Regions from separate parts of the Cupriavidus sp. H19C3 genome, predicted to be linked through region 1. Evidence: predicted binding sites of a transcription regulator. Region 1 holds the regulator's gene; the other holds the start of a gene.
The links. The regulator FliA, encoded in region 1, starts transcription of late flagellar genes. The targets are predictions, from matches to a motif close to CTAAAGTTTNNNNNNNNNNNGCCGNTA.

Region 1 (11,219 bases):
TGCGGCGCACGTCGTTGACGTTCGCCGTGGTGCCGTCCTCGAGGTTGACCAGCACGCCGGTGCTGTCGCCGCTGATGCCCTGCACCTTGCCGTAGACCAGCGCGGTCGGGCTGACATCCTTGCCGTCGGCGGTGGCGGTGACCTTGACCGCGTACTCGCCGTCCGCCAGCGGCACACCCTTGTCGTCCTTGCCGTCCCAGGCCACGTCGTGCACGCCGGCCATCTGGCCCTTCATGTCGATGGTGCGCACCACGTTGCCGCTCTTGTCCAGGATCTGGACCTGTACCGAGTCGGCCGTGCTTGGCAGATCGACGCCGATCTTGCTCGGCACGCCCGCCTCCATGCTCGCCTTGGAGCCGGGCACCATCACGGTGCGGCCGATCAGGTTGGCCGAATCCATGGCGCGGCTGGCGGAGGTCTGCGCGAGCAGCGCGTTGAGGGTTTCGTTGACGTTCTGCAGGCCGCTCACCGTGCTGATCTGCGCAATCTGCGAAGTCAGCTGCGAGTTGTCCATCGGGTTGAGCGGATCCTGGTTGTTCATCTGCGTGACCAGCATCGTCAGAAAGTTGCTCTGGATCTCGGCCGCGCTTGCGCTGCCGCCCTTGAGGGCGTCGTTGATCGCGGAGCTGTTGCTGTTGTTGCTTACGGGCGCTGTCATGTCGTTGTCCGGCTAGTCCTGGAGATTGTTTCGCTCGTCACTGACCGATGGTCAGCGTCTTCAGCATCATGGTCTTGGCGGTGTTGAGCACCTCCACATTGGCCTGGTAGGAACGCGATGCCGAGATCATGTTGACCATCTCTTCCACCGGGTTCACATTGGGCATGGTCACGTAGCCGTTGGCGTCGGCCAGTGGGTGCGACGGGTTATGGACCAGTCGCGCCGGCGACGGGTCTTCCATCACGCCCTCGACCTGCACGCCGCCCACGTCGGTCTGGCCGGGCGTGGGCGCAAGGCCGAAGATCACCTGCTTGGCGCGATAGGGTTGACCGTTGGGCGCTACGGCGCTGTCCGCGTTGGCGAGGTTCGACGCCGTGACGTTCATGCGCTGCGACTGCGCCGCCATGGCGGAACCCGATACGTCGAAGATGCTCATCGATGGCATGTTGCGACTCCTGCGTGGTTAGCTCTGGATCGCGGCCAGCATGGTCTTGATCTTGCCGCTGACCACCGTGAGACCCATTTCGTAATGCACCGTGTTGTCGGCAAAGGCGACGCGCTCGGTGTCCATTTCCACCGTGTTGCCGTCGATGCTCGACTGCAGCGGAATGCGGTACTGGAGGTCGTCGTTGTCCGCTGCCGGCGCCTGCGCCGGCAGGTGGCGCACCTGCGTCGTCGAGAGCGACAGGCCCTCGTTGCGCTGGCCACGCTCCACCGATTGGGACAACTTGCTCGCGAAGTCGAAGTCGCGCGCCTTGTACCCCGGCGTATCCGCGTGGGCGATGTTGGAAGCAATCACCGATTGCCGCTGGTTCCGCAGGCTCAGCGCCTCCTGTTGAAAGCGCAATGCCGCATCGAGTCTGTCGATCATGTCTGCCTTTCCTGCTATGGCTTCAGGGGGGAGAGACCCCCGAGCCGACGGTATACGGGCCGGACGGGGCTTCTTCAGGGTTGCCATCTTAGGGGCCGGCTTGTCACGCCAATCGTTTGAATAAGAGCGGGAAATCCGCGCAATTCGCCCCTCGCTCTCGCGCGAGGCTGCCTACAATGGGCCTCACTGAAGTTGTCATCGGCCGCGCTGGCCAATACCGGCGCAGGCCACCATCCTTGCTGGGATGCCTTTCATGAATCGATTCCGCCAGATCGCCAGGCTGCTCGCCCTGGCCGGGCTTGCCATCGCGCACGGCGCGCTGGCCTCGCCCGCGCAGGTCACGCCCGTGGCGCCCGCCTATTCCTTTCCCGACGACCCCGTGCGCGCGGCTGTCGAACAGTTTTTGCTGAAGCAGGCCGTGGGGCTGCCAGGCAAGGTCAGCGTGCAGGTCATTCCGCCGTCGGGCGGACGCGCGCCCGAATGCGTGGCGCCCGACCCGTTCCTGCCTGCTGGCTCGGCGCCATGGGGCCGCGTCAATGTTGGCGTGCGCTGCGGCGGCGAGCGGCCGTGGACGCGCTATATCCAGGCGCGCGTCTCCGTCCTGACCGATTACTACGTGGCCTCGCGCGCGCTCGCGCCCGGTGAGCCCATCGAGGTGGCGGACCTCGAGGTCCGCCAGGGCGACCTCGGCACGTTGCCGCGCGCCGTCGTTACCGATCCGGCGCAGGTGGCCGGCGCCGTGGCGGCCAATCGCATCGCCGCCGGCTCGCCGATGCGCACCGACCTGATCAAGCGGGCGATCGCGGTGCGCTCGGGCCAGACCGTCACGGTCACGGTCGAGGGCGAGTCGTTCCAGCTCAGCAGCGAAGGCAAGGTGCTGACGGACGCCGCGCCCGGCACGGCCGTACCGGTGCGGCTGCGCAACGGTCAGGTGGTGAATGCGGTGGTACGCAACGCTGATACGGTCGTTTTGCAATAGCCGGTCCCACTTGCCGATAGCAAATCCGATTCAACGCAGAAGATGAAAGTTGTCGCCGGTTTTCCCGATGATGACGGCTGGTTGGGGTAGTGACGCGTCCGGCGTAGAAGGGTCGTGCGAGAATGCGTACGATCCCCCCAAAAAGTGTGGAAAAGCGCTCGCAACGGCACACCGAAATCCTAAAGTTCCGGTGACCCGCGTCCGTTAAGTCAGAGGAAACCAGCAAGGAATACCCCGTGAAGATCAACCAATCCACTACGTCCAGGCCGGCGGACAAGGCTGCCGGCGATAGCGCCCGGCCGGCGTCCAACGCGACGACGGCGCAGGATCCCGCCGCCCTGACCGGCGTGCGCGTCAGCCCGCTGGCGGCGCAGGTCCGGGAGATCGGTGCACGCCTCGTCAACGACACCGACGACGATATCGATACCGCCAAGGTCGAAGAGATCCGCACGGCCATCGCCGAAGGCCGGATCAAGATCGATCCCAGCAAGATTGCCGACGGCCTGCTCGCGTCGCTGCGCGAGCTCGCCCAGGGCGATACTCACTAACCTCGCTGACATGACTCAAACCCTGATCCAGACCCTGAAGCGTGAAGCTGACGCCATCGTGGCCTTTGGCCGCGCCCTTGCGGAGGAACGCGACGCCCTCAAGCGTGGCGATTTCCAGGTACTGAGCGAGTTGCTCAGCAGGAAGATGGAACTGGCTCAGGCGTTGACCCGCGAAACCGCCGCGCGCGAGGCACAGATGATCGCGCTTGGCCTGCGCGTTGGCCCCGGTGGCCTGCTGATCGGCCGCGAGGTCGAACCGGCGGTGGCCGATGCATGGCGCAAGATCGTGTTCTTCGCGCAGAAGGCGAAGCAGTCGAACGAGGTGAATGGCGCGATCGTCAACGCCCATCTCGAGTTCACGCAGGAAGCGATCCAGGTGCTGCGCCAGGGCGGCGAAGTCGCCAACGAAATGTATGGCCGCGACGGCAAGGCGCAGAGCGCCGGCACCGGGGTGACGCTGGCTGCCGGCTGACGCCGCGTGCCACGGCGACTCGGCCACCGATCCTTACCGCATTCCGCTTACCGCTCTACCGACTCCGCCCCACCGTGTCGATACGATGCGGGCCAAGGGCGGTGCCGCGATTGGCTTGGGTCGGGTCGCAGTCCTTGAGCGTCCCCATACCCTCCCCCCGCACCACTTCCCCCACAGCGCTCGCCCATATCGCGCCGCATGCCGGCGTCGATTCCCTATCGATAGCTGACCGTGACCTCGTTGCTGCGCCCACGCAACGTGGGCAGGATGCCCTGCCCCGGCACGCGGAAGGCGAACACGAAGCCCTTGCTGGCATCGTCGCCACGGAATGCGTCGGTCTTGCCTTCGGCCGATGGCAGCAGGACGCAACGGTCGGCATTGCACAGATAGGCTTGCATCTCCACCGGCGGCACGCGCAGAAAGCTGTAGCGCCAGCGCACCGAAGTGATCACGCCCTCCGATTGCGGCATGACACCGCTCGGCATCAGCGGTGCCGATACCGCGCGCTGGCCACGGCCCGAGATGGTAGGACCGACCACCGAGTTGGTCCACGCATGGCGCGACCCGACCTCAAGCGTGGTTCGCGTCATGCCTTGTGCGTACCCGACCTGGCGGACCTGGGCGGCCGAGGGGGCCGAGGTCAGCAGGCCGCACAGCGCAGTCGTCGCCAGAATCGGGGCGAGAGTCGGGGCGAGAATCGGGCCGCGCGCCATCACAGCAGTCCGCGCAGCTGGTTGCGCAGGCGCGTGATGGCCTGGCTGCGGATCTGGCATACGCGCGACTCGGTCACTTCGAGCACGGCGCCAATCTCGCGCAGGTTGAGTTCCTGGTCGTAGCACAGCGACAGCACCAGCTTCTCGCGTTCGGGCAGCTTGTCGATGGCGCGGATCAGCGCTTCGCGCATGCCGCTTTCCATCAGCACCGTCAGCGGGTTGGCTTCTTCCGACACACCGAGGTGGCGGTCGAGGAAGTCTTCTTCTCCCGAGCGCTCGAAGTCCTCGTAGTGCAGCAGCTGACAGCCGTACACCTCGTTGAGCAGTTGCTGGTATTCCTCGAGCGGCAGCTCCATCTCCGCCGCCACTTCCGAATCGACCGGCGTGCGGCCGAGCTTCTGTTCGAGGCTGCGCTGCGTACGTTCGATGCGGCGCGTGAACTGCCGCAGGCTGCGGGACTGCCAGTCGTTGGCGCGCACCTCGTCGAGCATGGCGCCACGGATGCGCTGACTCGCATAGGTCTCGAAGCGCGCGCCGTGATTGTCCTCATAACGCTTGGCCGCATCGAGCAGGCCGATCATGCCGGCCTGGATCAGGTCGTCGATCTGAACGCTGGCCGGCAGCTTGGCCGCCAGCTGCAACGCGATCCGTCGCACCAGCGGCGCATGTGTCTTGACCACGTCTGCCTGTTCGAGCTTTCCCTGAATCGTATACATGGTGGAATTCTCGTAAATGCTTGGTTTCTGGGCCAGGGCCTCTCATTGGGGCTGGCTGGCTGGCTTGGGGTCGGTCTTGTTCTCGATGACTTCTTGTTCTGTCCTCACGCCGGCATGGCTGCAGCCATGCCGCGCGGTGCCGCTGTTTCCGCACGCAGCGGCCAGCCATTGATGGCACTGGCCACGCGTCGCAGCGCCGTGGTGGCCGCGGCGGCCGGAAAGGCCTCCACCACGCAGCGTCCGAGCTGCAGTCCGCGCACGACCAGTGGATCCACTGGCAACGCACCCGCACTGGTTGCTTCCACGCCGAGATACTGGCCCGCGGTGCGCGCCAGGTTCCCGGTAATCGCGCTGACCGCCGCCTCGCTGGTCGCCATATTGACGATCAGGTGGAAGCGCCGGCACGCATAGAGGTGATGCAGCCGCTTGATGCACGCATAAGCGGCGGTGATCGACGCGGCCTCGGGCCGCATCACGATCACGAAGTTGTGCGCGTCGCCCGCAGTGGCGGACAGCGTGCCGTCGGCCTCCGTGCAGGCGTCGATGATGACCGTGCGCATATCGGGCACGGTGCGGTTATCCAGCGTCGCGCCCGCCGGTACCTGCCCGGCCGGCAGTACTGCCACGCCGCTGGACGGGCGCGTGCCGAGCGCGGTGGCCAGCGGCGTACGGCCGGCCAGCACATCGGCGAGGGTGGCCGCGGGCGTGGCGCCCGCAAGGCGCGTGGCACGCTCGCCGCGCCGGTCCTCGTCGACCAGCAGCACCCGCTCGCCCTGCAATGCCAGCGCGTTGGCCAGGCCCAGCGCCACCGTGGTGGCGCCGGCGCCAGGTTCGCTGCCCACCACCGCGATGCGCCGCGTCACGCGCGGGGCGAGCATGCGGCGCAGGCTTTCGGCCTGATCGGAGCCCAACATGGTCAAGGCTTACTCCCCCCAGCGACGCGAATTGCGGCACGGTGTCCGCCATGGTGTCGAGCGGAGCCGCAAAATATGCGGCGGTGTGTGCGGCGGCTTGGGCGGCGGCGTGCGGCATGGCCGGCTGCGATGCCACGGCACCCAGCGCCCCCGCGGTCTCACCACCCAGCGCACCACCCAACGCACCACCCAACGCACCGGCCGTCGCTGCCGACGCACCCATGTCTTCCGCCGTGGCCACGTTCTGGCGGCCCGGATAATTTTCCAGCACGTCGAGCAGTGCGAGCAGGCGGCCCATGCCTTCGTTGAGCACGGTGCCGGCGACCGGCGCATTGACGCGTGCCTGGGCGCGGCCGGCCAGCCGCGACAGGAAGGCCGGCGCGGTCGGACTCGGAGCATGCTGCAGGCGCAGCGTGGTCAGGCCGAGCTGCACGGAAACCAGGCTGGCATTGACGTCGACGCTGCCATCGGTGTCCGCGTCCTGCGCAAAGTGCTCGATGGCGTGGCGCAACGTGCGGAACTGTTCGTCGGCGGCTTCGGCCCAGCGGGACCAGCGCACCACGTGCGCGGCATCGTCGGCAAGCGCCGGATCGCACAGCACGTAGTCGGTGGCGAGCGTCTCGCCGGAATCGCGGTCGACCAGGCGCGACACCACCAGGCAGGCATCGATGCCAACCTCGACGCCGCCCTTGCCGCGCGACGCGGTACGGACCTGGCCTTCGGGCACGCGCACCAGGCACTGGCCGAGCCAATGCACGGCATCGCGCTCGCGCCACGACTGTTCGCCGATGGCATGGAAGGTCAGCGTGTCGGCGACGGTGTCGAGCTTGTTGGCAATGCCGTCGGCGATCACGCGCGAGGTCTTGCGCACCGACGCCACCCAACGCTCGTTGATCTGTTGCCAGCGCGCCAGCGTGGTGGTGGACGGCAGCGAGCTATTGACGTTGACCACGGTACGGGCGGCGGCGAGGGTCGCGCGCACGGTGGCGGCTTCCGCCTCGGCCTCGGCTTCGGCCATGGTCTGGCGCGCACGCGCCGCCGGCACCATGGTGGTCGCGAGCGGCATGCCGTCGCGATCGGCCAGCCACAGCGTCTGCTGCAGCAGTTGCGGCGCACGGCGGCCTTGCGTCGGCAGCGTGGCGGTGCCGGTCACGGCCAGCACATAGCGGTCGCATGCGCGCGCGGCATCGCGGCACATGGTCAGGCGCACCTGCTGGGCGATCTGGCGCAGCGCCGGACCGCCGATGCCGCGTTGTTGCCACAGCGAGCGGGCCAGTTCAAAGCCGTATTGCGGTGCGTTGAGCTCGTCGACGCAGACGCCGACGGCATTGGCGCTGTCGGTCAGCGAACGCAGCACGTCGTCGGCACCGGCGCCCTGGCGTGCGGCGGTCGGCGCCGCCTCGGCCGCGGCCGCCTGGCGGCGTGCCGCATCGGCGTCAGCAAACAGGGAACCGCGGCGCGGCGTGAGAAACGCGCGTTCCACCAGGGCCGCGCCCTGGGCAAGTTCCAGGTGCTCGGGCACGCGTTGGCCGGTGGACGCGTAGAACACGGGCAGGCGATGGCGGATCACCACATCGAGCACGGAGCCGAGGTGGGTCGCTTCGTCGAGCTTGCTGATGATGCAGCCGTCGATCCCGCCGGCATTCGGCGCGGCGTCATGACGGTAGGCGTGCACCACCTCATTGAGCGTATCGCCGTGGCTGGCGCCGTTGAGCAGCAGCACGCGCTGCACCGGGGCCTGCACGCCGGCCAGCATCGCGATCTGGTCGGACAGGCTGCGGTCGCGCTGGCTCATGCCGACGGTGTCGATAATGACGAGGTGCTTGTCTTTCATCGCGGTCAGTGCAAAGCGCAGGTCCGCGGCATCTTTTACCGCATGCACGGGCACGCCCAGGATGTCGCCGTAGATGCGTAACTGCTCGTGCGCGCCGATCCGGAAGCTGTCGGTGGTCAGCAGCGCCAGGCGCTCGGGACCGTGGCGCAGCACGAAGCGCGCGGCCAGCTTGGCGGTGGTGGTGGTCTTGCCGACGCCGGTCGGGCCGATCAGCGCGAGTACACCGCCCTGCGCGAACAGCGAGTCTTCGTCGGTGAGCACCGGTACCTTATTGGCGAGCTCCTGGCGGATCCAAGCCATGGCGGCGGGCCGGTCGTGACCCACCGGCAGCTTGCTCAGCAGCGTGCGCGACAGCTGGCCCGAGAAGCCGGCGTTGACCAGCCATTCGAACAGCGACTCGCGCAGCGGATCGCCGGCAGCCACGCCAGGCGCACCGCCCGACAGACCCGCGAACTGACGTTCGAGCATCGCGCGCATCGAGGCCAGCTCGCCACGCAGATCGCCGATGGCCGGCGCATCGTGCATGACCGGTGCGGTCGATGCGATCGATGCGGCGGATGCGATCGATGCGGTGAAGGCCGGCTGCGGCTCGGCATACGGAATGGCGGTGGCCGAGACGGCACCGAGATCGGCATCGCGCATCGCCACGATCTCCACGCCACCCTCCACGGTGCGATTGGACAGCACCACGGCGTCCGGACCCATGGCCTCGCGCACCTTGCGCATCGCTTCGCGGCCATTCGCCGCCACAAACTTTGCCACGCTCATGTTCTATTTCCTCAGGCAGCGCCGCCGATCATCGCGGTGATGCGGATATTGCGGTTGTCCGGTACTTCTGCATGCGACAGCACCTTCAATTGCGGCAGCGTACGGCGCAGGAAGCGCGCCATCAGCGGCCGCAGCGGCGACGGCACCAGCAGCACCGGATCCAGACCCAGCTGTTCCTGGCGGCCCACGGCGCCCTGCGCCTGCTGCAGGAGCGCATCGGCCAGACCGGGTTCGATGCCGCCGCCGTTGGACAGCGCCTGCGTCAGCACGCGTTCCAGACCCGCGTCGAGGCTGATCACCTGCAGGTCGGCGTTGTTCGGGAACAGTTGCTGCGTGATGGCGCGGCCGAGCGCGACGCGCACCAGCGCGGTCAGCTCGGTCGGGTCGCTGACCTTGGGCGCGTGTTCCGCCACCACGTCGAGGATGGTGCGCATGTCGCGGATCGGCACGCCTTCGTCCAGCAGGTTCTGCAGCATCTTCTGCAGACCCGTGAGCGAGATGGTCTTGGGCACCAGGTCCTCGGTAAGCTTGGGCGAGTCCTTGGCGATGCGATCGAGCAGCGCCTGCACTTCCTGGCGGCCAAGCAGCTCCGACGCGTGCATCTGGATCAGGTGGTTGAGGTGGGTAGCCACCACGGTGCTGGCATCCACCACGGTGTAGCCATACGCCTGCGCCTGTTCCTTGAGGCCGGCGTCGATCCACACCGCGGGCAGGCCAAAGGCCGGGTCGCGCGTGGCGGCGCCAGGCAGCGTGCCGGTGACCTGGCCGGGATTGATCGCCATCCACTGGCCCGGGGTGGCTTCGCCCTGGCCGATCTCCACGCCCTTGAGCGTGATGCGATAGGCGTTGGGTTTCAGCTCGAGGTTGTCACGGATATGCACCACCGGCACCAGGAAGCCGATGTCCTGCGCGATCTTCTTGCGGATGCTCTTGATCCGGCCGAGCAGTTCACCGTTTTGCGCGCGGTCGACCAGCGAGATCAGGCGGTAGCCCACTTCCATGCCGAGCGGGTCCACCAGCGTAACGTCGTCCCACGTGGCTTCGGTGGTTTCCGGGGCCGCCACAGGGGGGCGTTCGGCACGCGTCTTCTGCTGCTGCTCGGCCACCTGCTCGCGCTGCATGACGTAGCGGCCGAACCAGGCCAGCGCGCCCGCCAGCAGCAGGAACGCGAAGTGTGGCATGCCCGGGATGATGCCCATCAGGCCGATGATCGCGGCGGTCAGGAACATCACGCGCGGATTCGAGAACAGCTGGCCCGTGAGCTGCTGGCCGACGTCCTGTTCGTTGGAGACGCGCGAGACGATCACACCGGCGGCGGTCGAGATCACCAGTGCCGGGATCTGCGCCACCAGGCCGTCGCCGATGGTCAGCAGCGTGTAATTGCGCACGGCAGTGCTGAAGTCGAGGTCGTGCTGCACCATGCCCACCACCATGCCGGCGGCCAGGTTGATGAACATGATGAGCAGGCCGGCCACGGCATCGCCGCGCACGAACTTGCTGGCACCGTCCATGGCACCGTAGAAGTCCGATTCCTGCGCGACTTCGGCGCGGCGCTTCTTGGCGCCTTCCTCATTGATCAGGCCGGCGTTCAGGTCGGCGTCGATCGCCATCTGCTTGCCGGGCATCGCGTCGAGCATGAAGCGCGCGCCCACCTCGGCGATACGGCCCGCACCCTTGGTAATCACCATGAAGTTGATCACCACGAGGATCGCGAACACCACGATACCGACCGCGAAGTTGCCCCCGACCAGGAAGTGGCCGAAGGCCTCGATCACCTTGCCGGCCGCGTCCGGGCCGCTATGGCCTTCCAGCAGCACCACGCGCGTGGAGGCCACGTTCAGCGACAGGCGCAGCAGCGTGGAGAACAGCAGCACCGCGGGGAAGGCGGCAAAGTCCAGCGCGCGCTGCGTGTACATGCCGACCAGCAGCACCATGATCGACAGCGCAATATTGAACGTGAACAGCAGGTCGAGCACGAACGCCGGCAGCGGCAGGATCATCATGCCGAGGATCATGATGATCAGCAGCGGTCCGGCCAGTGCCTTCGCCTGCGCGCCCCCACGGATGCCAGGCAGGTTGAAGAAGTTGGTCAGTGCGTTCATGCGCGGCTTTCCGGTACGGCGAGTTCATCGGGCACCGGCAGTTCCGTCGGTCCGCTCGGCTGCGGACCGTCGGCGTAATGCCAGTGCTTGAGTTGAAAGACCCAGGCCAGGACTTCGGCCACGGCGGTATAGAGCCCGGACGGGATTTCCTGGCCAAGTTCCACATGGCGGTGCAGCGCGCGCGCCAGCGGCGGCGCGGACAGCACGGGCACGCGATGCTCGACGGCAAGCTCCCGGATGCGAGCGGCCACTTCGTCCGTGCCCTTTGCCACCACGCGGGGGGCGCTCATGCGACCTTCCTCGTAGCGGAGCGCCACGGCGAAGTGGGTCGGGTTGGTGACGACCACGTCGGCCTTGGGCACCTCGGTCATCATGCGGCGGCGCGCCATGGCACGCTGCTGCTGACGGATGCGGCCCTTGACGTGCGGGTCGCCGTCGCTTTCCTTGTGCTCCTGCTTGACCTCTTCCTTGGTCATGCGAAGCTTCTTGTAGAAGGTCCAGAGCTGCCATGGCACGTCGATGGCCGCCACCAGCAGCAGCGAGCCGGCCACCACGCCGCAGACGTAGAGCACCAGCCCGCTCATATGCAGCAATGCTTCCTGGATCGGCGCGTTCATCAGGCCGATGGCTTCCGGCAGCTTGCG
Region 2 (11,219 bases), on a different replicon from region 1:
TGCTTCAGCCAGCCTGCCGCATCACCCATGCGACCGCGCGCGCGAGGTAGGGCGAGGTATCGCCGGCCCGGTAGCTCATGATGACCGGTGAGACGAAGCTTGGCGCGTCGATCGGGACGTAGCGCACATCGTCGCGATGCAGCCGCTGCACCGAGGCCGGCACCAGCGTCATGCCGAGTCCCGCCGCGACGAGGCCGAGCGCGGTCTGCAGTTCGTTGGCTTCCTGCACCACGCGCGGCTGCAGGCCCTGCGCGCGGAATAGCGACAGCACGTGATCGGCGTAGCTGGGACGCGGGCGCGCGGGATAGAGGATCAGCGCCTGCGCCGCCAGTGCATGCACGGTCAATGCCCGTGCCGGCGGCGCGGCCCCGGCGGCGTCGGCCGGATACGCGGCCACCAGCGGCTCGGCCATCACCACCTGCTGCGCGATGGCGGGATCGTGGAAGGCGAGGCGACCGAAGCCAAGATCGATGCGGCCGGACTTGAGCGCTTCCATCTGCTGCACGGTGATCATCTCGGTCAGGCCGACCTCGACCGCGCTGTCGTCCGCGCGCAGTTCGCGAATCAGCTCGGGCAGCACACCGTAGAGCACCGACGGCACGAAGCCGATGCCGAACCAGCGCTTCTCGTTACGGCCGATGCGGCGCGTGCCTTCCAGCGTTTCCTCCAGCCGCTGGGTCAACTGCAGCGACTGCTCGAGCAGAAAGCGTCCCGCTTCGGTCAGTTGCAGGCCACGGCCGACGCGGTCGAACAGCGGCACGCCCACTTCCTCCTCGAACTGCCGGATCTGCCGCGAGAGCGGCGGCTGGGCCATATGCAGGCGCACCGCGGCACGCGTGACGTTGAGCTCCTGGGCAACAGTCTGGAAATAGCGGAGATGGCGCAGTTCCATGGCGGCAAGGTATGCGGGAATGCATACCCAAAAGGTATCGAATAAGACATCATCGGTCTTGGACGCGTGCGGCGTCAAGGACCATACTGGCGCCACCGATAGATCAGGCACCAGGAAAGTATGGCAACGACGATTCAAGCAGTGGAGGCGGTCCTGGTCGATCTGCCGACCATCCGGGCCCACCAGCTGGCCATGGCCACCATGCAGCAGCAGACGCTGGCGATCGTGCGGCTGCGTTGCAGCGACGGTATCGAGGGCATCGGCGAGGCCACCACCATCGGCGGCCTGTCCTATGGCGACGAAAGCCCGGAAGGCATCAAGCTGACCATCGATACCTATCTGGCGCCCGCCCTGGTCGGCGAGGACGCCACCAACATCCATGCGGCAATGGCGCGCCTCAACAAGGTGGCGCGCGGCAACCGCTTTGCCAAGTCGGCGCTGGAATCGGCGTTGCTCGACGCGCAGGGCAAGCGCCTCGGCGTGCCGGTCTCGACCTTGCTCGGCGGCCGCGTGCGCGACACGCTGCCGGCGTTGTGGACCCTGGCCAGTGGCGATACCGGCCGCGATATCGAGGAGGCCGAGCGTCTGCTGGCCGAACGCCGGCACAACACCTTCAAGCTCAAGATCGGCCGTCGCGGCGTGCGCGACGACGTGGCGCATGTGGCTGCCATCAAGCGCGCGCTGGGCGAACGGGCGCGCGTGACGGTCGACGTCAACCAGGCGTGGAACGAGGCCGAGGCGGCCACCGGCATTGCGATGCTGGAGGCGGCCGGCATCGACCTGATCGAACAGCCCACGCCGCGCGAGCAGAAGATGGCGCTGGCGCGGCTGGCCGCGCGCTTCGTGGTGCCGATCATGGCCGACGAGGCGGTATGCGGCCCCGAAGATGCGATGGAACTGGCCCGGATCGGCGCTGCCGATGTGTTTGCGCTGAAGATCGCCAAGGCGGGCGGCATCTTCGGCATGCTGCGTACGGCCGCGGTGGGCGATGCGGCGGGCATCGCGCTCTATGGCGGCACCATGCTGGAAGGCAGCGTGGGCACCATTGCCGCGGCGCATGGGTTCTGCACGCTGCCGCAGCTTGCCTGGGGCACCGAGCTGTTCGGGCCGCTGCTGCTGAAGGACGATATCGTGGTCGAGCGCCCCGTGTATCGTGACTTCTCGCTGCACCTGCCGCAAGGGCCGGGCCTCGGGCTTGCGCTAGATGAGGACAAGCTCGCGCATTACCGACGCAAATGACGGACGCGCATGACGGACGCGAATGAGGGCCGCAAATTGCGGACATGAGCAAGGCGCGAACCGGCACGCTGCGACGCCGCAGTCAACCCACGACAAGGAGATACCGATGTTGTACCTGGTGAGGATGGATGTCCATCTGCCGCACGACCTGCCGGCCGCGCAGGCGGACGAGATCAAGGCGCGCGAGAAGGCCTACGCGCAGGACCTGCAGCGGCAGGGCAAGTGGCAGCAGCTGTATCGCGTGGTGGGCGAATACGCCAACTACAGCGTGTTCGACGTGGAGTCGAACGACGAGCTGCACACGTTGCTGGCGGCGCTGCCGCTGTTCCCCTATATGAAGATCCAGGTCACGCCGCTGGCGAAGCATCCGTCTTCGATCCGGTAAGCGCAATCAGAACCACAAGGTGGAGGAGACGATGTCGAAGCAAAGCAAACCGGCCGCCGTGCGCATGCCGGGCAACGAAGGCCGCGCGCATGTGCGCGCGGGCATGGCAAGCCTGGCCGCGGCATGCGCGCTGCTGTGCGGCGTGTCCGGCGCCGCGCAGGCCGCCTATCCCGACCATGCCATCCGCTGGATCGTACCGTTCCCCGCGGGCGGGGCGATGGACAATATCGCGCGCACGCTGGGCGAGGACATGTCGCAGACGCTCGGGCAGCCGGTGGTGGTGGAGAACCGCCCGGGTGCCGGTGGCAATATCGGCGCGGAACTGGTGGCGCGCGCGCCGGCCGACGGCTACACGCTGCTCATCGTCGCCAACGGCATGGCGGTGAATCCCGCGCTCTACGGCAAGCTTGGCTACGACCCGGTCAAGGACTTCGCGCCGGTGTCGCTGCTCGCGGTGGTGCCCAACGTGCTGGTGACCAACAAGGCGAAGAATCCCGCCAGCAAGGTGGCCGAGGTGATTGCCAGGGCCAAGGCACAGCCGGGCAAGTACACCTACGCGTCGGCCGGCAACGGCACCTCGATCCATCTGGCCGGCGAGCTGTTCACGTCGATGGCGCAGGTGGATATGCTCCACATTCCGTACAAGGGCAGCGGCCCGGCCATGACCGATCTGCTCGGCGGCCAGGTCGACTACATGTTCGACAGCATTACCTCGGCCAAGCCCCATATCGATGCGGGCAAGCTGACCCCGATCGCCGTGACCACGAGCCGGCGCTCGACCGCGCTGCCCAATGTGCCGACGGTGGCGGAGTCGGGGCTGCCCGGCTACGAACTGTCGCCGTGGTTCGCGGCCTTTGTGCCGGCGCGCACGCCGCAGGCGGCTATCGATACCCTGAACCGCGCGATGCTGGAGGCGCTGAAGAAGCCCGCCGTGCAGAAGCGCCTGGCGGCTATCGGGGCCGAGCCGATCGGCAGCACGCCGGCCGCGCTCAAGGACCACCTGGCTCGCGAGACCACCAAGTGGGGCGCGCTGATCCGCGAGCGGGGTATCCATGCCGATTGAACCGACGCGCCAGCTGCACTACGAGATCGCCGGGCCGGCGCAGGCGCCGGTGCTCGTGCTGGCCAACTCGCTGGGCACCACGCTCGGGATGTGGCAGCCGCAGATGGCCGCGTGGACCGCGCGCTATCGGGTGCTGCGCCATGACACGCGCGGCCATGGCCGCTCGCCGCTGCCGGCGGCGGGCGCCGCGTCGGGGTTTGGCTTCGACGACCTCGCGGCCGATATCGTTGCCATCCTCGACCATGCCGGGATCGCACGCGCGCACTATTGCGGGCTCTCGATGGGCGGCATGACCGGCATGGTGCTGGCGCGTCATCATGCGGATCGCTTCGACCGCTTCGTGTTTGCCAATACGGCCGCGCAGATCGGGCCGGAATCGGTCTGGAATGCCCGCATCGAGACGGTGCGGCGCGGCGGCATGGACGCCATTGTCGAGGGCGTGCTGGCACGCTGGTTCACCGATGACTACCGCGCCAGGCCCGATGCCGGGATCGGACCGGTGCGCGAGATGCTGGCGCGGACCGACCCGGCCGGCTATCTCGCCAACTGCGCGGCGGTGCGCGATGCCGACCTGCGGCCATTGCTGGCCGGCATCGACGCGGAGGTGCTGGTGATTGCCGGTGAGCGGGACCTCGCCACCACCGCGGCGCAGGGCCGTGCCGTGGCTGAATCGATAGGGGGCGCACACTTTCTGTCACTCGATGCGGCCCATCTGTCCAACTGGGAAGTGCCCGCGGCCTTTGCCGACGCGGTCAGCAATTTTCTGGCGCTGCGCTAGGGGCCGGTACGCATGGTGTGGCCAACGCAACGATTGTTGCCGGCATGGCTACGCGGTGGTGACATCGATGCGCGCAATGCCATGCTCAAGGAGCCTCAAGGTGCGCGCGGCCCCGCCGTTATCCCGGAGGTCCACCACCTTCGCCCCTTCTTACGATGGCCAAGACCTCCCCGCTCGGTTCGCTCGCCGGCGTCAATCTCGATGCCGTGCTGGCCGACATCCAGCGCAAGCAAGGCGGCCGCCTTGCCAGTATTGCTCAGCAGGAACAGTCGTACACGTCCAGGCTTTCCGCCTATGGCAAGGTGGCCGGCGCGCTGACGGACTGGAAGTCCGCCGCGGCGGCACTGGCCAAGGCGTTCGGTGCCGGCGGCGACGAGGCCGGGCCGGATGCCGACAAGATCAAGTCGGCGGTCAAGTCCTTCGTCGATGCGTACAACGCCGCGCAGAAGGTCATGGCCAGTGTCGGCGGCTACGACAAGAGCACCGGCTCCGGAGGCGCGCTGTTCGGCGACAAGGCCCTGGCCGATGCGCGCACCCAGTTGCGCGACGTGTTCAACCAGACCACCGGTGGCGCGCTGGCCGACTACGGCCTGTCGTTCGATAGCGATGGCACGCTGCAGCTCGACCAGGACAAGCTCGGCGCCGCGATCCAGAGCAATCCGGGTGGGGTGCGCCAGTTCTTTATCGGCGACGACGGCGACGCCGGCCTGGCCGGTCGCGCGACGGCACTGGTGAGCGCGCTGACCGGCAAGGGCAGCCCGCTCGCCGGCGCGTCCGACGACGCGCTTGCCATGCTCGCGCTGCTGGACCAGAGCCACGAGAACGAATCGGACCGCGTGCAGCAACTCGTGGCGTCGTACCGCGCGCAATTCCAGCAACTGAGCCTGGTCAGCTACAACTTCGACGTCGCCAGCATGTTCATGTCGGACCAGCTGGCGGTGCTGCGGGGCTGAGCTCGGCCAGAAACGGCGTCAAGGTCGCCGCGATCCAGTCCATGAATACCCGCACCCGCGACGGCAGGTTGCGGCGGTGCGGGTAAAGCAGGGTGACCGGCATGGATGGCGGCCGGTACGCGGGCAGGACCTCCACCAGCCGGCCGTCGTCGAGCGCCGGCTGCATCGCATGCAGCGGCGCCTGCACGATGCCAAGGCCGGCCAGGGCCGCCGCCGTGTAGGCGTGACTGTTGTTGACGGTCACCTCGCCCGCCATCGGTATGGCGACCGTGCCGGCCTCACCCGTATATTCGAATCCCACCGAGCGCTGGCCAAAGGTGCCGACGAAATGCACCAGTCGATGGCCGGCCAGGTCGGCGACGTGCGTGGGCATGCCGTGTGCCTGCACGTAAGCCGGGCTGGCGCAGTTGATCATCGGCATTAAGCCGAGTGGCCGCGCCACCAGGGCGCTCTCTTCGAGCGCACCCATGCGGATCACGCAATCGAAACCCTCCCGTACCACGTCGACCCGGCGATCGGTGGCGCTGATTTCGACCGACAGGCCCGGATGGCGCGCCAGGAAGTCGGGCAGGCGCGGGATGACGAAAAGCTGGGCGATGCCGGCCGACATGTCGACGCGTAACCGTCCCTTGAGCGCGTGGCCCTCGCGCCGGAACATGCCGTGCAGATCGTCCATGTCGTCGAGCAGGTCGCGCGCGCGCTCGTGGAACGCGTGGCCATCGGGGGTCAGCTGGACTTTGCGCGTGGTGCGATGGAACAACTGGGTGCCGAGCTGCGACTCGAGCCGCTGAATGGCCAGCGAGACCGCGGCTTTCGACAGGTCGAGGCTGGCAGCGGCGCGCGCAAAGCCACCGAGGTCTGCCACCTGCAGGAAGATGCGGAGCGTATCGAGGGAGTCCATGGTCGGGACTGTTCACATGACGTGAACGATGATATCGCCATCGACTGATTTATCCAATGCGGATTGGTCAATACAGTGGAGTCACCGCGGCGAGGCGCCGCTTCCTTTCCGGAGAACTTCATGCAACATGCACCGATCGCGTTGATCACCGGCGGCAGCCGGGGTCTTGGCCGTAACGCCGCCCTGCACGTGGCTCGGGACGGCACCGACGTCCTGCTCACCTATCGCAGCAATCGCGCGGAGGCGGACGCCGCCGTCGCGGAAATCCGCGCGCTGGGCCGGCGCGCCGCCGCGCTGCCGCTCGATGTCGGCCAGAGCGCCACGTTCGCGTCGTTCGCCGCCCAGGTCCGGAAGGTGCTGGCCGACTGGCAGCGCACGGATTTCGATTTTCTGGTCAATAACGCCGGCATCGGCTATCACGTGCCGTTTGCCGATACCACCGAGGCCGTGTTCGACGAACTGATGCGCGTGCACCTGAAGGCGCCGTACTTCCTGACGCAGGCGTTGCTGCCGCTGATCGCGGACGGCGGCCGCATCCTCAACGTGTCCTCCGGTCTCGCGCGCTTCGCATTTGCGGGCTATTCCGCGTACGGCATGATGAAAGGCGGGGTCGAGGTGCTCACGCGCTATCTGGCCAGGGAGCTCGGTGCACGCGGCATCAGCGTCAACACGATCGCTCCCGGCGCCATCGAGACCGATTTCGCCGGCGGCGGGGTCCGCGACAACGCCCAGGCCAACGCGGCGGTCGCCGCGGTGACCGCGCTCGGCCGCGCCGGCCGCCCCGACGATATCGGGCCGGTGGTCGCGGCGCTGCTGTCGCCCGGCACCAAATGGGTCAACGCACAGCGCGTCGAGGCCTCGGGCGGGATGATGCTCTGAGCGCCGCGGCGCGCGCCTATTTGCCGCGGGCGCGACGACGCGCAGGGGGTGGTGAGCTCGGCTGCGCCGGGCTGGCCTTGCGCGGCGGCTGGCCTACGCGTTCCTGCAGCCACGCGTGCAGCAGCCGGATCGCGGGCGAGAATTGCTTGCGGTGCGGGCATACCAGGTTCAGCGGGATGGCATCGCCGGAGATGTGGTCGAGCAGCGTCACCAGGCGGCCGGCGTGCAGGTCGGCGGCGACATCGAGCCATGATTTGTAGGCGATGCCTTCGCCGGCCACGGCCCAGCGCCGCACGATGTCGGCATCGTCGCTGATCAGCGGGCCCGATACCGCCACCACGCGGCGCTTGCCGTCTTCCTGGAACGACCACTTGTCGTAGACGCGGCCATGCAGCATGAAGCGCAGGCACGTATGCGCGGACAACGCGTCGAGCGAGTCCGGCGCCGGGTGGCGCGCGAGGTAGTCGGGCGAGGCAACCAGGACGCGGCAGTTGGCGGGCGCCACCGGCAGCGCCACGTAGCTCGAATCCTCCATGTTGCCGTAGCGCAGGGCAACGTCGACCGGATCGCGAAACACGTCCGCGACCTGGTCGGAGAACGACAGGCGCAGGGTCAGTTGCGGATGCGCGCGGCGGAATTCGGTCAGCAGCGGCAGCAGGACATTGCGGCCCAGGTCGGACGGCGCGGCGATCTGCAGCACGCCCTTGACCGTGGCGGTCTCGGTATGAATCCGTTCGTGCCCCTCGCGCAGCGTTTCCAGCGCGCCCTGCGCATAGGGCAGGTACTGCTCGCCATCGGCGGTCAGCCGCAGGCTGCGCGTCGAGCGGGCGAACAGGCGGATATTGAGGTCGCGCTCGAGCCGCTGGATTGCGGCACTGACCTGGCCGGGCAGCAGGTTCACCTCGCGCGCCGCCGCGGAGAAGCTGCCGAGCGCGGCGGAGCGCACGAACAGGGCAAGGTCGTCGAATCGGATCATTTTCACGGGCGCAGAGAAAGTGCTTCCGAATTTTGCCTGTTTCCGGATGAGTTAGCGATGGACATCATGGTAACCATCGATTTCTCCTCACTTTCCGGGTGCCGCCATGAACCAGTTTCCCCGCCTTTCGCGCTTTGCCATTGCCTTGACCCTTGCCGCCAGCGCACCGCTGGCGTCCGCCGCCACGCTGGCCGCGCTGCCTGCCGAGAAGCCTGTCGGCAAGCTGGAGCAGGTGTTTGCGTTCCGGGGCCCGATGCCGACCGGTGTCACCGTGACCGAGACCGGCCGCATCTTCGTCAACTTTCCGCGCTGGGGCGACGACGTGCCGTTCACCGTCGGCGAGATCCGCGGCAACCAGGTGGTGCCGTATCCGGACGCCGCCATCAATCGCCAGGCCAACCCCGCGGGCTTCCTGAGCGTGCAGAGCGTGGTGGCGGACGGGCAGGGCAAGGTCTGGATCCTGGACACCGCCGCGCCCGGATTCGCGGCGCCGGTGCCGGGCCGCGCGCGGCTGGTGGCGGTGGACCTCGCGACCGACAAGGTGGTGCGTTCGCTGGCGTTTCCGGCCGACGTGATCCTGCCGAGCACCTACGTCAACGACATGCGCTTCGACTATCGGACCGGTGAGGCCGGCACGATCTATGTCACGGATTCGTCGGTGTCGGGGCCGGGCGCCATTATCGTGGTCGATATCGCCAGCGGCCGCGCCATGCGGCGGCTCAGCGGCGACCGTTCGACATCGGTCGACAAGTCGTTTGTGCCGGTGGTGGAAGGCAAGCCGATGGCGATGCGCGACCCCGACGGCAAGACCCGCCCGTTCGGCGTGGCCTCGGACGGGATTGCCCTGTCGGCCGATGGCGAGACGCTGTACTTCTGCCCGCTGTCGAGCCGTCATCTCTATGCGGTGCCGACGCGCCTGCTGCGCGACCCCTCGGTGAGCGAGGCCCAGCTCGCGGCGGCGGTGCAGGATCTCGGCGAGAAGGGCGCCTCCGACGGGCTCGAGAGCGATGCCGCCGGCGCCGTGTATGCCGGCGACTACGAGCACAACAGCATTCGCAAGCGGCTGTCCGACGGCACGTGGCAGACCATCGTGCACGATGGGCGTGCGCTGTGGCCGGACACCCTGTCGATCGGGCCGGACGGGTATCTCTACTTCACCGCCAATCAGTTGCACCGGCAGGCGCTGTTCCAGGGCAAGGACATGCGGGTCAAGCCATACAGCCTGTTTCGCGTGAAGATCGATGCCAGGCCGGCGCCGACGCGATAGCCTGCAGATGCCTGGCGGTCAACGGTGCTCAGGCCGCGTCGCGGTCGAGCACCACGAAGTACTTGCGTACCGGCTCGATGACCTCGAAGGTGCCCTCGAAGCCGGCCGGAATCACGCATGCATCGCCGGCGCCGAACTCGCGCGCCACGCCGGCGAGGTCGGTAATGCGCAGCCGGCCGCTGATCACATGGAAGAACTCTTCCTTGCCGGCCGGAAACGCGATGCGCCACGCGCCGGGCTCGCACGCCCAGATGCCGCAGTCGAAGTCGCCGCGCGTCGCGCTGTAGTGGGTCCACGTGGTGCGGTCCGGATTGCCTTGCACGAGCCGGTCCGCGCGCGGACGGTCATGGCTCGGCACCGGGTCGGCGCGGAAATCGATCAGGGCGGGGGAGCGCGATGGGGGCGGAGGGGGCGGAGGGGGCAGACATGGCAGGCAACGTGAAACGGAAGTCGTCAGTCTACCGCGTCAGCGCGTCCCGTCCGCCGTGCTCGTGCTCGTGCCGGCCGGCTCGCCAGCGGGCAGTACTTCGAAGGCGAGCAACTGCGTGACCTGCGGCGGGCCGAAGTTATCGTCGGACACCATCACCAGTGTCCGGTGTCCATTCGGCAGCCGGGGGCCCCACGCGATGCCTTCGATATTGTCGAGCCGCGGCAGGCCCAGTGTGGTGAGGTTCAGCACCAGACGCTTGGTCGCCGGGCGAAAGGCCGCGCGCACCTCCAGCGACGGCACCGCGCGGGTATCGGTGGCGTCGCGGACGTCCATCTCGTAGAGGCGGATATCGTTGACGTAACGGCCCTCGGCGTTCTGCGCGGCCGCGCGTTCGACCATCAGGAATCGATGCGCGTCGATGGCCAGCATCTCGGACACCCCGTTCTCGCCGCGCCGGCCCGTGGCCGGGGCCGGCGTCACGGCATCGATCGGGTATGCCACCTGGCGCAGCACGGTGCCGTCGCGACCGAATTGCGTGACGCGCGACCACGCGCCCGCCTGCGCCGTTGGCACCGGTCCATCCTCATGCAGGGGGCCTTCCATCGCCGTCCACAGGGTCTCGCCATCGGCCGAGAACGTGAGCGCTTCGAAGCCCAGGTTGAAGCGCGCGCCGCTGCCGATCGGCTCGCACAGCCGGAACATCGCCGGCGGCTCGATGCGACCGAGATAGGCGCCCGCCCGCGTGCCATGCGTGATCGACGGATCGCGATGCGTGGTAATGCAGTCGCCCTCGCTCGTGTACCAGAGCGTGCGGTCGCGCGGATCCACGCGGATCGACTCGAAGTCGGGAATCTCGCCGCGCGCCAGCACCTGCCGCAGCCGCGAGGGATACGGCTTGCCGTTGGCCTGCGTAAACACGGTGACGCCGGTCAGCACGAAGCTGCTGAACGCGTTGGCGTCGAGAGTCAGCTTTGCCGTATAAAAGCGCGCCGGCGATGTCTCGGAGCGGTCGTCGCTGACCAGGTACCAGGTATTGGTACTGGCGTCGTAGTCGAGGCCCGACAGCCCGCCCGCGATGGTGTCCTGGAATGTCGCGCCGGGCGGTATGCGCTGCTCGCCAATCAGGCGCAGCGCCTGCAGGGTGGGGCCGGCGCGCCCGGTGCAATCGGCGCAATCGGCGCCTTGGGCGTTTGCCGGCGAGGGCAATACGAGAGTGCCCACGCAGGCGAGGGCGGCCGCCCAGGCCGCGCAAGCGGGGAGCGGCGGAAAGGCGCAGCGCTTCGCCATGATCGTGCGGGTATGCATGCAGGTGATGGTCCGAACAGACACGCGCGATTGTGCCAGCACGATATGACACGTCTTTCCACCAGATCTCGTTTCTTGCGCGCGAAGCACTCCCCACTTGCCCCTTCCGCTTTCCCGACCCCTCGCACGTAGGGCACCGTCGGCCATGACA

Region 2: a site for FliA is predicted at 4,452-4,478, ahead of fliD (flagellar filament capping protein FliD). Genes of this name have one in related genera too.

The regions. Positions count from the first base shown of each region.
Region 1 covers NZ_CP184985.1:3,104,287-3,115,505, reverse strand. Annotated here, with positions in the region: gene DFLDMN_RS14330 (flagellar hook assembly protein FlgD) at 1-658, opposite strand, end outside; gene flgC (flagellar basal body rod protein FlgC) at 696-1,103, opposite strand; gene flgB (flagellar basal body rod protein FlgB) at 1,122-1,529, opposite strand; gene flgA (flagellar basal body P-ring formation chaperone FlgA) at 1,783-2,508, shown strand; gene flgM (flagellar biosynthesis anti-sigma factor FlgM) at 2,745-3,056, shown strand; gene DFLDMN_RS14305 (flagella synthesis protein FlgN) at 3,067-3,528, shown strand; gene DFLDMN_RS14300 (flagellar protein FlhE) at 3,744-4,118, opposite strand; gene DFLDMN_RS14295 (RNA polymerase sigma factor FliA) at 4,241-4,957, opposite strand; gene DFLDMN_RS14290 (MinD/ParA family ATP-binding protein) at 5,062-5,871, opposite strand; partial or broken gene flhF (flagellar biosynthesis protein FlhF) at 6,092-8,473, opposite strand; gene flhA (flagellar biosynthesis protein FlhA) at 8,485-10,575, opposite strand; gene flhB (flagellar biosynthesis protein FlhB) at 10,572-11,219, opposite strand, start outside.
Region 2 covers NZ_CP184986.1:1,932,953-1,944,171, reverse strand. Annotated here, with positions in the region: gene DFLDMN_RS28155 (LysR family transcriptional regulator) at 5-892, opposite strand; gene DFLDMN_RS28150 (muconate/chloromuconate family cycloisomerase) at 1,013-2,131, shown strand; gene catC (muconolactone Delta-isomerase) at 2,238-2,516, shown strand; gene DFLDMN_RS28140 (tripartite tricarboxylate transporter substrate binding protein) at 2,620-3,579, shown strand; gene pcaD (3-oxoadipate enol-lactonase) at 3,569-4,357, shown strand; gene fliD (flagellar filament capping protein FliD) at 4,513-5,310, shown strand; gene DFLDMN_RS28125 (LysR family transcriptional regulator) at 5,276-6,211, opposite strand; gene DFLDMN_RS28120 (SDR family NAD(P)-dependent oxidoreductase) at 6,332-7,090, shown strand; gene DFLDMN_RS28115 (LysR substrate-binding domain-containing protein) at 7,107-8,066, opposite strand; gene DFLDMN_RS28110 (L-dopachrome tautomerase-related protein) at 8,173-9,333, shown strand; gene DFLDMN_RS28105 (cupin domain-containing protein) at 9,362-9,757, opposite strand; gene DFLDMN_RS28100 (esterase-like activity of phytase family protein) at 9,800-11,068, opposite strand.